Regions from separate parts of the Kitasatospora sp. NE20-6 genome, predicted to be linked through region 1. Evidence: riboswitches for the same ligand, from Rfam matches in the RefSeq annotation. Region 1 holds a riboswitch; each other region holds the start of a gene.

Region 1 (4,178 bases):
GCTGCTCACCCTCGGCGCGGCCTTCGGCTTCGGCGCCGTCATGGCCCTCGTCGCCCAGGCCACCGTCGACGGCGGACTGCTCCTCTCGCTCTGCGTGCAGCGGCTGTGCAACGTCGCGGTGGGCGGCGCGGCACTCCTGGCCCTCCCCCGGGCATCCGCGCCCGGCGAAACCGGCGCACTGCGACGGAGCCTGCCCACGCTCACCGCCGTCGGCATCGCGGACGTGGCGGCGAACGCGAGCTACGCGGCGGCCGCCCACAGCGGATCCGTGGCAGTGGCCTCCGTGCTCGCCTCGCTGTACCCCGTGGTCACCGCACTCATGGCGCGTGGCGTTCTGAAGGAGCGGCTGCGCCCGGTGCAGGTGATCGGCGCGGGCCTGGCCGTGGCCGGCACACTGCTGCTGGCTGCGGGCTGACCTGATCGCGGCCGCCCGGACCCCCGCAGGAACGGGACGGCTCTCCGGGCCCGGAGCCCTGCAGCCGGTCGGCGCACCGCACGCTCCCCCGCGCTCCACGATCAGACCGTCGGCCCGGCAGCCCAGCGCTGCTCGACCCTGGCGAACCGCCAGTAGCCGATCGCCGCGGCCCAGACCACCACGAAGAGCCCGACGATCACGAAGCCGACGTTGTCGAGGCTCAGCCCGGCGATCCACCCGGTCAGCGGGTCGCCGAGGTCCAACTTCTCGTGCAGGACCGCCACCAACTCGATGGTGCCGATGACGAACGCCACCGCGATCGACAGGCCCGTGATGGTCAGGTTGTAGAAGACCTTCCGCACCGGGTTGGAGAAGGCCCACTGGTACGCAAAGTTCATGAACGTGCCGTCCAGCGTGTCGAACAGGCTCATGCCGGCGGCGAAGAGCAACGGCAGGCAGACGATCGCGTACCAGGGGAGCCCGGCGGCCGCGCCGGAGCCCGCCATCACCATCAGCGCGACCTCGGTGGCCGTGTCGAAGCCGAGCCCGAGCACCAGGCCGACCGGGAACATCTGCCCGGGCCGGGTGATCGAACGCGTGGCACGGCCGAGCACCCGGTTCATCAGGCCCCGCGACGCGAGTCGGCGCTCCAGCTCGGCCTCGTCGAACGTCCCCGCCCGCATCGCGCGGAAGACCCGCAGGATGCCGAGCAGGGCGACGAGGTTCAACGCGGCGATGAGATAGAGGAAGGCGCCCGACGCGGTGGTGCCGATGGTGCCGAGCACCTGGTGCGTGGTGGAGCCGTCGTCCATCAACGTGCCCGCGAGCTGCGCACCGCCGGCGACCAGGGCCGCCATCAGCACGACCATCGACGAATGTCCCAGCGCGAACCAGAAGCCCACCGAGACGGGCCGACGACCGTCGGCCATGAGCTTGCGGGTGGTGTTGTCGATCACGGCGATGTGGTCGGCGTCGAAGGCGTGCCGCATGCCGAGGGTGTACGCGGTGATGCCGAGGCCCGCACCGAACACCTGCGTGCCGACCTCGTACTTCTCGGGCACCACGAGGAGGAACAGCGTGCCGAACGCCACCACGTGCATCGCCAGGATCACCGCCATCAGGGCGGCGGTACGGACCGTGTCCTCCCGCCGCCAGCGGAATGCCGCAGCAGCGGGGGCTGTCGGCCCGGGGGCCGTACCGGTTTCGGGCAGGGTCATCTGCGGATCACGCTCCAGCACCTCGTGGAAAGTCGTCGTGAGATGCCGTGGCCGGTCTCCTGGCTCACGGGGAGGATCCGACGGTGCCCGTACCCGGCCTTCCCGGGCGCGCCAAGGCGCCCAGTGACACACGTGGGGTACGGATTGACTCCCCGTTCACAGTGGCGAGGGCCGCTCCGGACTGGGACCTCAGAGGTCCGACACCGGTCTTCCCGAACACCACGGCGGCTCCACCGTAGGGGTGACGGCACGACAGCTGCAAGCCTGCACACCTGCGCAGGTGTCGAAGATCACGGCAGGGCGGACTGCGAGAATGCCCGGCATGCACCTCGTCCCCGCGGACCGCGCACACCACCGCACCATCGACGGACACCAGGTCTGCGAAGCCATCGCCGCGATCGGTGACGCCGGCCATGTCCGGGCCTGGGCCGACCGCTTCGCGCTGCTCGCCGATCCCGGCCGCCTCGCCCTCCTGCTCGCCCTGCACCAGACCGGGCCGATGGCCGTCAGCGACCTGGCCGTCGCCTCCGGCATGCGTGACCCCGCCGTGTCGCAGGCGCTGCGGCTCCTGCGGGCCGCGGGCACGGTGGCCGGCGAACGGGACGGACGCATCGTGCGCTACCGGCTCACCGACGCCGTGATCGCGGAGCTCCTCGAACACGGGGTGCTCGGCCGCGCGGACTGAACACGCACATGACCGGCATGTCCTGACGGATGGTCATTGAGCAGATCCCTTCAGCCAAGTTTTCTTGTCATGTCACCTTGAAGCAGTCCTGGTACCCCATGCTTCCGGAGGCGGCTCGTCCGAGCCGCCGCCCTCATGCTCCTGACGAGGAGACACCGTGAAGCTTCGCCGTACCTTCGCCGTCACGCTGCTGGCCGCCGCCACCTGCCTGCTTCCGGCCCAGCAGTCCGGCGCCTCCACCGGCGGCAGCCTGCCGTTCGGCTCGGCCACCGCAGTCGGCATCCACAACACCTACGACACGGCTTCCTTCCCCTTCCTCGCCCAGGGCCTGGACACCGGCACGGGCATGATCGAGCTGGACGTCTGGACGGACACCGTCACCACCGAGTGGAAGGTCAGCCACTCCAACCCGCTCGGCAACGCCAACAACTGTGTGGCGGCGACCAGCGCTGCGCAGCTCTACAGCGGCGGCACCAACAAGAACCTCGAGTACTGCCTCGACGACATCCGCATCTGGCTGGGCGCCCACCCCTCCAGTGGCCCGCTGGTCGTCAAGCTGGAGCTCAAGGGCGGCTTTGCGGGCAACCGCGGCATGGGTGCCGCCCAGCTCGACAGCCTCATAGCCGCCCACCTCGGCAGTGCCGTCTTCCGCCCGGCCGACCTGCTCGCCAAGCCCGGCGGCGGCACCTACGCCACCCTCGACGACGCCGCCAAGGCGGGCAACTGGCCGACGCGCAGCGCGCTGTCCGGTCGCGTACTCGTGGACGTCATCCCCGGCACCGTCGAGGAGGGCAACCCCTTCGACACCCTGCACACCGACGTCGAGTACGCGCGCTACCTGCGGGACCTCGCCGCTGCCGGCAAGGTGGGCCAGGCGCAGGTGTTCCCGGTCGTCCACGGAGCCGCCTCCGGCGACCCGCGCTCCGCATACAGCGAGACCAGCATCCGGCCGTGGTTCGTGGTCTTCGACGGCGACGCGTCCGCCTACGTCGGTGGCATCGACACGTCCTGGTACGACAGCCGCCACTATCTGTTGGTCATGACCGACGCCCACAACGTCGCACCCGCGATCAGCGCCACCAGCCCGACAGCAGAGCAGGCCCGTAGCCGGGTCACCCAGCTCGCCGCCGCGCACGCCAGCATCGTCTCCAGCGACTGGCGGAGCCTGCCCGAGGTACAGGCACTCGTGCTGTCCCGGGGCTGACACAGCAACGCCCCAACCAACAGCCTCCCGGCGCACGGGCAAGGCGCACGGGCAAGGCGCACGGGCCCGCGAGGGCCCGGCTCGGACTCCGCCCGTGCACCGGGAGCCATCGTGATCAGGCGCCGAAAGCCGACCCTCCGTGATCGCGACGCACCGGGCCGGGCTGACCGGGCCGACCGGGCCGCGGAGCGGCAAGGGGCCCGCACCGCCCGCGCCTTGGCAGCCCGGCCAGGATCGTACGCGTCATGGCGCGCCGCCCTCTGGCGGCCGCGCACCCTGGACCAGCGCCTCGAACCGGCTCAGCGACCGCTTGGCCGTCCGCCTGGTCAGTGGCCGCAGCGCGGCACCGAGAACACCCGCGGCCGGTACCCGGAATGCGCCGAGAAAGGCGAACCGGGTGCCGTCCGCCTCCTCGACCGCAGCCATGCCGCCCAACAGGTAGCGGCTCTGCATCAGGCACCATCCGGGCCGCAGCTCGATGTCGAAGCGGGCCCGGAGCCGCGAATGGCCCACGACCACCGCCTCGCCGCCGTCCGGCGAGACGCTGACGGTACGGATGTCGGGCAACCACTGGGGCATGGCGCCGGCCAGGTCGGCCGCCACCGCCCACACGTCCTCCAGGGATGTGGGCAGCAGCGTCTCGTGCACCGCCGCACC
Region 2 (4,178 bases), on a different contig from region 1:
CGAGTACTCGTCGAGCAGCTGCTCCAGCCGCGCGATGTCGCCGTAGCTGTCGGCGCGGGCCATCGGCGGCACCAGGTGGTCGACCAGCGTGGCGTGGGCGCGGCGCTTGGCCTGGGTGCCCTCGCCCGGGTCGTTCACCAGGAACGGGTAGACCAGCGGCAGGTCGCCGATGACGGCGTCCGGCCCGCAGTCGGCCGACAGCGCCGCCGTCTTGCCCGGCAGCCACTCCAGGTTGCCGTGCTTGCCGAGGTGGACGACGGCGTGCGCGCCGAAGCCGCCGTCCTCCTGCGCCGCCGCGATCCAGCGGTACGCCGCCAGGTAGTGGTGGCTCGGCGGGAGGTCCGGGTCGTGGTAGATCGCCACCGGGTTCTCGCCGAAGCCGCGCGGCGGCTGGATCAGCACCAGCAGGTTGCCGGAGCGGATCGCGGCGAGCACGATGTCGCCGTCCGGGTTCTGCGAGCGGTCGACGTACAGCTCGCCGGGCGGCGGGCCCCAGTGCGCCTCGACGCCGGCCCGCAGGCCCTCCGGGAGACCGGCGTACCAGCGGCGGTAGTCGGCGGCGGGGATGCGGACGGGGTTGCGGGCGAGCTGCTCCTCCGTCAGCCAGTCCTGGTCGTAGCCGCCGGCCGCGATCAGCGCGTGGATCAGCGCGTCGCCCTCGTGGAGGGCGGGATCGGCGGAGTCGAGACCGGGCAGGTCGGTGCCGAGGTCCATGCCCTCCGCGCGCAGCCGGGCCAGCAGCCGCATCGCGCTCGCCGGGGTGTCCAGGCCGACGGCGTTGCCGACCCGGGCGTGCTTCGTCGGGTACGCGGACAGCACCAGCGCGAGCCGCCGCTCGGCCGCCGGGGTGTGCCGGAGCCGGGCGTGGGCCACGGCGATGCCGGCGACCCGGGCGGCCCGCTCGGGGTCGGCGCGGTAGACGGTGAGGCCGTCCTCGTCGAGCTCCTTGAAGGAGAACGGCACGGTGATCAGCCGGCCGTCGAACTCCGGCACGGCGATCTGGGTGGCGGTGTCGAGCGGGGAGAGGCCGTCGTCGCTCTCCTCCCACCGGCTGCGCGACCAGGTCAGGCACAGCGCCTGCAGGATCGGGCGGTCGAGGGCGGCGAGCGCGCCCGCGTCCCAGGCCGCCTCGTCGCCGCCGGCCTGCGCGTCGGCGGGGCGGGTGCCGCCCGCGGCGAGCACCGTGGTGACGATCGCGTCGGCCCGCGCCAGCTCGGCGAGCAGCTCCGGCTCGGCGCCGCGCAGCGAGGAGCAGTACAGCGGCAGCGCGCGGGCGCCCCGGTCCTCGATCGCCGAGCACAGCGTCTCGACGAAGGCGGTGTTGCCGCTCATGTGGTGGGCGCGGTAGTAGAGCACCGCGATCAGCGGGCCGTCCGTGGGCCGCGGTTCGCGCTCCAGCGGGCCCCAGTCGGGGGCGGAGGCGGGCGGGGCGAAGCCGTGGCCGGTGAGCAGCACGGTGTCCGAGAGGAACGCGCCGAGCTCGGCGAGGTTGGCCGGCCCGCCGTGCGCGAGGTAGGCGTGCGCCTCGGCGGCGATGCCCGCCGGCACGGTGGAGAGCTCCATCAGCTGGGCGTCGGGGGCCTGTTCGCCGGTCAGCACGATCACCGGGCGGGGGCCGGCCAGCAGGGCGTCCAGCCCATCCTCCCAGGCGCGCCGGCCGCCGAGCAGCCGCACCACGACCAGGTCGGTGCCGTCCACCAGCGCGGGCAGGTCGTCGGCGGTGAGCCTGGCGGGGTTACCGAGCCGGAAGGGCACCGGGCCCTGCGCGGCACGGGCGCTCAGCAGGTCGGTGTCGGAGGTCGACAGCAGCAGGATCATGCGGAGGGCCTCCCGGCCAGGTCGGTGTTCCGGGTCGCGAGTCGCGGGGTCGGCCGTGCCGGGGGAGCGGGCGGTGCGGGCTCGGCACGTCTGGGACGGACGGCGGGGCCGGGCAGGCGGCAGCGCACAGGTCGGACCTTCCTCGGGGTCCGCGCCCCTCGGTGTGCCCCCGGCCGGAGACCGGGAGAAGGCGGAGGACGGCGGGAGTTCCTGGCTCCACGGCAGGCTGAGCCGTGGTTACAGTGGCGGGACCGCACCGGATTTGCACCGGTTTCCTCCGCTTGCCGTCGCTGGCGTCGGGCCGTCCTCGCGGACCGCCCGGCAGCATCGTACGGGGTGCCGCGCGGCTGCGGGACAGGGCGCCGACTGTGATCTACGAGACGGGGGCGGCCCGTCGCACCCTCTGTATGCTCGCCGCCATGCCCGCCTCACCCGACGCCGCTGCGCGAGGCTCCGCCGTGCCCGGCCGGGGCCGCGCGGACGCCTGCCCCGGGGCTCTCCGTCTGCACACCGCCGACGACGGCGCCCTGGCCCGGGTGCGCCTGCCCGGCGGACTCCTGACGGCCCGTCAGCTCGTGGCGCTCGCCGACGCCGCCGAGCAGCTCGGCGACGGCGCGCCGGAGACCACCTCGCGCGGCAACGTCCAGCTGCGCGGCCTGCCTTCGGACTGCGGGGCCGAGCTCGCCCGGCGGCTGCGCGAGGCCGGACTGCTGCCCTCCGAGACGCACGAGCGGGTGCGCAACATCGTCGCCTCGCCGTACGCCGGGGTCGACGGCCGCGGCCACGCCGACGTGCAGGGCTGGGTGCGCGCGCTCGACGCGGAGCTGTGCGCGAGCGGCTGGGCGGCCGGACTGTCCGGCAAGTTCCTCTTCGCCCTGGACGACGGCCGCGGCGACGTCGCCGCGCTCGACGCCGATGTGACGTTGATCGCAGCGCCCGGCGGCACCGCGCTGCTCCGGCTCGGCCGGGCCGGCACCGTCCGCCCGGTCGGCGCGCCGGTGGCCGCCGCGCTCGCCGCCGCCCGCGACTTCCTGGCGGCCGCGGAGGGCCGGGCCTGGCACCTGCGGGAACTCCCCGACCTGCTGCCGCCCGGCACCGAACCGCTGCCCGCCCCCGCCGGCGGCCCGCCCGCGCTCGGCGCCCTGCCCGGCGGGATCGCCGTCGGCACCCGCTTCGGCCGGGCCGCCGCCGACCGGTGGCGGCTGCTGGCGGAGGTGTCCGCCGGTGAGATCCGGCTGACGCCGTGGCGCGGGGCCGTCCTGCCGGGCGTGCCCGCCGCCCGGCTCCCCGACCTGGCCGCCGCCGGGTTCCTGACCCGGCCCGGTACCGCCTGGGACCGCGCCACCGCCTGCACCGGCCTGCCCGGCTGCGCGAAGTCGCTCGCCGACGTCCGCACCGACGCCGCCCGCGCACTGGAGCACGGGCCCGGCGCGGCCCCGGCGGCGGCGCACCCCGACGCACCCTCCGGCGCGGCCCGCGCTCCGGAGCGCGCCGGCGGTGCGGCGCTGCCCGTGCACTGGTCGGGCTGCGAGCGGCGCTGCGGACACCCCGCCGGGCGATGGGTGGACGTGCTCGCGCTCGGGCAGGGCTACCGGGTGACGCCGGTCGGGACGCCGGCGCCTTCAGTGGATGTGACGACGGAAGAGATGGCCGAGGCGGTCGCCGAGGCCCGGAGGATCACGTGATCGAGTACGAGAAGGACGGCGCGGCCATCTACCGGCAGTCCTTTGCCACCATCCGGGCCGAGGCCGATCTGGCCGCCCTGCCCGAGGACGTCGCCCGGGTCGCGGTGCGGATGATCCACGCCTGCGGCATGACCGACCTGGTCGAGGACCTCGTGTACTCGCCCGGCGCGGTCGCCGCCGCCCGGGCGGCCCTGCTCGCCGGGGCGCCGATCCTCTGCGACGTCAACATGGTCGCCAGCGGGGTGACGCGCAAGCGCCTGCCCGCCGGCAACGAGGTCGTCTGCACCCTCACCGACCCGGCGGTGCCCGAGCTGGCCCGCCGGATGGGCACCACCCGCAGCGCCGCCGCCATGGAGCTGTGGCTGCCCCGGCTGGAGGGCGCGGTGGTGGCCGTCGGCAACGCCCCGACCTCGCTCTTCCGGCTGCTGGAGATGGTCGAGGCGGGCGCACCCCGCCCGGCCGCGGTGATCGGCGTGCCCGTCGGCTTCATCGGCGCCGCCGAGTCCAAGCAGGCCCTGGCCGAGCACCCCGCCGCCCTGGAGCACCTGGTGGTGCGCGGCCGCCGCGGCGGCAGCGCGATGGCCGCCGCCGCCGTCAACGCGATTGCGAGTGAAGAAGAGTGACGGGCCGTCTGTACGGCGTCGGGCTCGGCCCCGGCGACCCCTCCCTGCTGAC
Region 3 (4,178 bases), on a different contig from region 1:
TCGGCCATGCCGACGATCGCGGTGAAGGGGTAACGGACGTCGGTCATCTGCACTCCATGCCTCCCGGCGCCGCTCACGGCGCACCCGGCGGGACGAACGGGAGGCCGGCCGGCGCCCCGCCCTCGATCAGCTTCCACAGCGCCTCGGTGTCGGCGTGCTCCTCGATCAGGTCGCCGAGCCGGTCGAGCCGTTCCTCGCGGGCGGCAGCGAACGACGTGTCCGGCGCGGGCACGAACGCCCGTCCGGCGAGGGCGGCCGCCTCGCGCAGCAGGGCCCGCCGGAAGCCGTCGTTCTCCAGCACGCCGTGCCAGGTCGTACCCCACACCGCGCCCGCCCGGCAGCCGTCGAGGGCGCGCCCGCGGCCGTCCGAGACGAACGCCTCGCCACCCTCGACGGCGACCACGCCGTGGTGGATCTCGTACCCCTCGACCCGCTCCCCGTACGCCTCGCCGACCGGGCGGGCGAGCACCTTCTCCCGGCCGAAGACGACCCGGGTCGGCAGCAGGGCGAGGCCCTCGACCGTGCCGGCCTTCGACTCGACCTCGTCGGTGATCTCCCGGGCGAGCATCTGGTAGCCGCCGCACACACCGAGCACCGGCAGGCCCGCCGCCGCCCGGGCGTGCACCGCGCGGTCCAGGCCGCGTTCGCGCAGCCAGGCGAGGTCGGCGACGGTCGCCCGGGTGCCGGGCAGGATCACGAGGTCGGCGTCGGCGAGCTCCTCGGGCCGGGTCGCCCAGCGCACCAGCACGCCGGGCTCCTGGGCGAGCGCGTCGACGTCGGTGAAGTTCGACAGCCGGGGGAACCGCACGACGGCGACCCGCAGCACGTCCGTGCCGTGCGGGGCGGCGACCGGGCCGCGTTCGGCGACGGTCGACAGGTCGAGCGAGTCCTCGGCGTCCAGCCACAGCCCGGGCAGCATGGGCAGCGTGCCCAGCACCGGACGGCCCGTCAGGCCCTCCAGCATCTCCAGGCCGGGCGCGAGGAGCCGCGCGTCGCCGCGGAACTTGTTGACGAACCAGCCCGCCACCAGCGCCTGGTCCTGCGCGGAGAGCAGCGCCAGCGTGCCGTACATCGCGGCGAACACCCCGCCGCGGTCGATGTCGCCGACGACCACGACGGGCAGGTTCGCGGCGGTCGCCAGGCCCATGTTGGCGATGTCGCGGTCGCGCAGGTTGATCTCGGCGGGCGAACCCGCCCCCTCGCACACCACCACGTCGTACCGGCCGCGCAGGTCGGCCAGGCACTCCAGGGCCCGTTCCAGCAGGACGGGCTTGCGCTCGCGGTAGTCGAGCGCGCCGACCTCCGCGACCGGCCGGCCGAGCAGCACGACCTGGCTGCGGCCGTCCGCACCGGGCTTGAGCAGCACCGGGTTCATCGCGGCCTCCGGCTCCACCCGGGCGGCCTGCGCCTGCATCGCCTGCGCCCGGCCGATCTCGGCGCCGTCCGCGGTGACGAAGGAGTTGAGCGACATGTTCTGCGCCTTGAACGGCGCGACCCGCACGCCCCGGCGGACCAGCCAGCGGCAGACCGCCGCCGTGACCACGCTCTTGCCCGCGTCCGAGGTCGTCCCCGCGACCAGCAGTGCCCGGCTCATCGGCCCACTCCTCCTGTCGTCCTGCGTGCACGGCCGCGGGCCCGGACGGCCCGGCCGGCGAGCGTGACGGCCAGCGCCAGCACACCGACCCGCCGGGAGAGCGCGCAGGCCCGTTCGATGTCGGCGGCGGCGACCGGCCGCAGTTCCGCGCCCAGGACGGGCCGGTGCTCGGTCCGTGTCCCGTACCGCAGCGTGCCCCCGAGACGGACGCCGAGGGCCCCGGCGAACGCCGACTCGGCCTGGCCCGCGTTGGGGCTGGGGTGGGCGGAGCCGTCGCGCCGCCAGACCTTCCAGGCGGCCCGCGGGTGCTCCGCCGCGGCGACGGCCAGCAGCGCCGTGAGCCGGGCGCCGGGCCAGCCGGCGACGTCGTCGAGCCGGGCCGACGCCCAGCCGAAGCGCGTGTGCCGCGGCGAGCGGTGACCGACCATCGCGTCCAGGGTGTTGACGGCACGGAAGGCCAGCAGCCCGGGCGTGCCGGCCAGGGCTCCCCAGGTGAGCGCGTTGACGACGGCGTCGGCGGTGTTCTCGGCGACCGACTCGACGACGGCGCGGGCGATCTGCTGCCCGTCCAGCGCGCTCGGGTCGCGGCCGCACAGGTGCGGGAGCCGCTCACGGGCGGCGGCGAGGTCGCCGGCCTCCAGGGCGCGGCCGATCGTGCGGGCCTCCCGGGTGAGCGAGGTGCCGCCGAGCACCGTCCAGACGGCGGCCGCGGCGAGCGCCGTGCGGGCCGGGCGGCTGCGCCCGAGGGCGCGTTCGGCGAGCACCGCCCCGGCGGTCACGGCGCCCACGCACAGCGCGGTGTACGCGGCGCCCGCCCCGCGGTGGTCGCGCCACAGGGCCCGTTCCAGCCGTCCGGCGGCGCTGCCGAACACGGCCACCGGGTGGCCCCGGCGCGGGTCGGCGAACGCGGTGTCGGCGAGGTACCCCGCGACGGCGCCCAGCAGATAGGGGGACGCCTGGGTCGGACGGCTCACCGCCCGGTTCCCCGGGCGGGGCGCAGCGGAGACCGCCGGGCAGCCTGCATGGCGTGCGTGTCCTCACTCAGGGTCCGCGCCCTGGATCGACGAACCGGCGGCGAGAGTCTCCTGGCTTCCGGGTCGGACACACCCCCGGGCCTTCCAACGGCCCTGTGGCGGACCGTCGTGACCATGTGTTCGGGCGTGCTCCCCGGTGACAGTGGCGGGACCGCGCCGGATTCGCACCGGCTTCCTCTGCATGCCTCCGTATGGCCCAGCGATATCACCACGCGCTCCGACCGGGAGTCAACCAAGCGTGCGGAGGGGTTGGTCACACACCGTCGCCGTCCGCGGGCCCCGCCGGTCCGTACGATCCTCCGGCCCCCGCACGGGGCCGGGCGCGGCCTGACGCCCGAACAGGTCGCCGACGGCATGGCCGCGCACGGGGTGCGGCTGCTGCCCGCGCACGTCCTCGCCCGGGGGAGCGGCGCGCTGCGGCCCTCCGAGGAGGAGTTCGTCGCGCCGGCCCGGGCACTGTGGTGCCCGCCCGTCCGGCTGATGAGCACGGGCCCCGCCTCGCTGCGCGACTTCCGGCCGGCCCGCGAGCTCACCCCGGCCGGGACGGCGCGGCGGACCGGGGAGCCGCCCCCGCGGCGGGCGCCCGCCCGCCGCTCGCCCGCCCGCCGGCGCCCGCCGACCGCTTCCGGGAGCTGCTCGCCGGGCGGCCCGGCGACATCCCGGTCCGGGCCCGCGCGGGGCGCCGCCGCCCGGACGGCCCGCCCGGGTGGCCGGAGGCCGCCTGCCGGGCGTGGACTGGGAGCGCCATGTCCGAAGCCAGCAGACCGGGGATGCCATGCGCAGCTGGGGAACCGCCACCGCCGTTGCTGCCGCCGTCGTCGGAGCCGGGGCCGCGGCCGTCCTCCTGGCCGGCCGTCGCGCCTCCGAACGGTCCGTCCGCCCCGGCTCCGCGGGCGGCGTCTTCGGGTCGGCCGGGGGCGTCCGCGTCCACCACGTGGGGCCGGACTCCGTCACCCTCACCCGCAGCGTCGAGACGGAGCGGCCCGGCCGCTACGCCCTGGAGTGGCCCGGCGGCGGGCACGCCGTCGTCGGCGAGGTGCTCGGCACCGCCCCGCAGAGCGTCACCCGCCGCCTGCTGTCGACCGGGGCCCCGCTCGCCGGCGGTGCCGAGGTGCGGGTGACCGCCCGCGTCGTGACCGGCGATCCGGCGTCCGCGCTCGGCCTCGACTTCACGGAGACCGCCGTCGACGGCGAGCTCGGGCCGCTGCCCGCCTGGCACCTGCCGGGCATGCGGGGGCTGTGGGTGGTGCTGGTGCACGGCCCCGGCGCCGACCGGCAGCAGGCCCTGCCCGTGCTGCCGCTGCTGCACGCACTGCGGCTGCCCGCGCTGGTCGTCACCCACCGCGGTGACGAGGGGGCGCCGCCCCCGCCCGACGGGCTGAGCCACTTCGGCGAGACCGAGTGGCAGGACGTGGACGCCGCCCTCCGCTTCGCCCGCGCCCACGGCGCCGACCGCGTGGTGCTGTACGGCTGGTCGCTCGGCGCCACCATGGCGCTGCACACGGCGGCCCGGTCGGCCTGGCGGGAGTCCGTGGCGGGCCTGGTGCTGG

What was found. A riboswitch is a leader RNA that binds a small molecule or an ion and turns the genes downstream of it on or off. The one in region 1 is predicted to bind cobalamin.
Region 2: it holds a riboswitch for cobalamin, as region 1 does, so the genes downstream of both, cobN (cobaltochelatase subunit CobN) here and SNE206_RS01515 (HoxN/HupN/NixA family nickel/cobalt transporter) in region 1, are expected to answer to the same signal.
Region 3: it holds a riboswitch for cobalamin, as region 1 does, so the genes downstream of both, SNE206_RS17625 (cobalamin biosynthesis protein) here and SNE206_RS01515 (HoxN/HupN/NixA family nickel/cobalt transporter) in region 1, are expected to answer to the same signal.

Annotation. Positions count from the first base shown of each region.
Region 1 covers NZ_BPRL01000002.1:192,876-197,053, reverse strand. Annotated here, with positions in the region: gene SNE206_RS01520 (EamA family transporter) at 1-415, shown strand, start outside; gene SNE206_RS01515 (HoxN/HupN/NixA family nickel/cobalt transporter) at 517-1,632, opposite strand; cobalamin riboswitch at 1,664-1,871, opposite strand; gene SNE206_RS01510 (ArsR/SmtB family transcription factor) at 1,955-2,317, shown strand; gene SNE206_RS01505 (phosphatidylinositol-specific phospholipase C domain-containing protein) at 2,475-3,521, shown strand; gene SNE206_RS01500 (hypothetical protein) at 3,765-4,178, opposite strand, start outside.
Region 2 covers NZ_BPRL01000001.1:82,976-87,153, forward strand. Annotated here, with positions in the region: gene cobN (cobaltochelatase subunit CobN) at 1-1,818, opposite strand, end outside; cobalamin riboswitch at 2,000-2,139, opposite strand; gene SNE206_RS00355 (hypothetical protein) at 2,226-3,503, shown strand; gene SNE206_RS00360 (precorrin-8X methylmutase) at 3,500-4,126, shown strand; gene SNE206_RS00365 (precorrin-2 C(20)-methyltransferase) at 4,123-4,178, shown strand, end outside.
Region 3 covers NZ_BPRL01000020.1:91,608-95,785, forward strand. Annotated here, with positions in the region: gene SNE206_RS17615 (putative cobaltochelatase) at 1-47, opposite strand, end outside; gene SNE206_RS17620 (cobyric acid synthase) at 74-1,594, opposite strand; gene SNE206_RS17625 (cobalamin biosynthesis protein) at 1,591-2,568, opposite strand; cobalamin riboswitch at 2,652-2,845, opposite strand; gene SNE206_RS17630 (alpha/beta hydrolase) at 3,404-4,178, shown strand, end outside.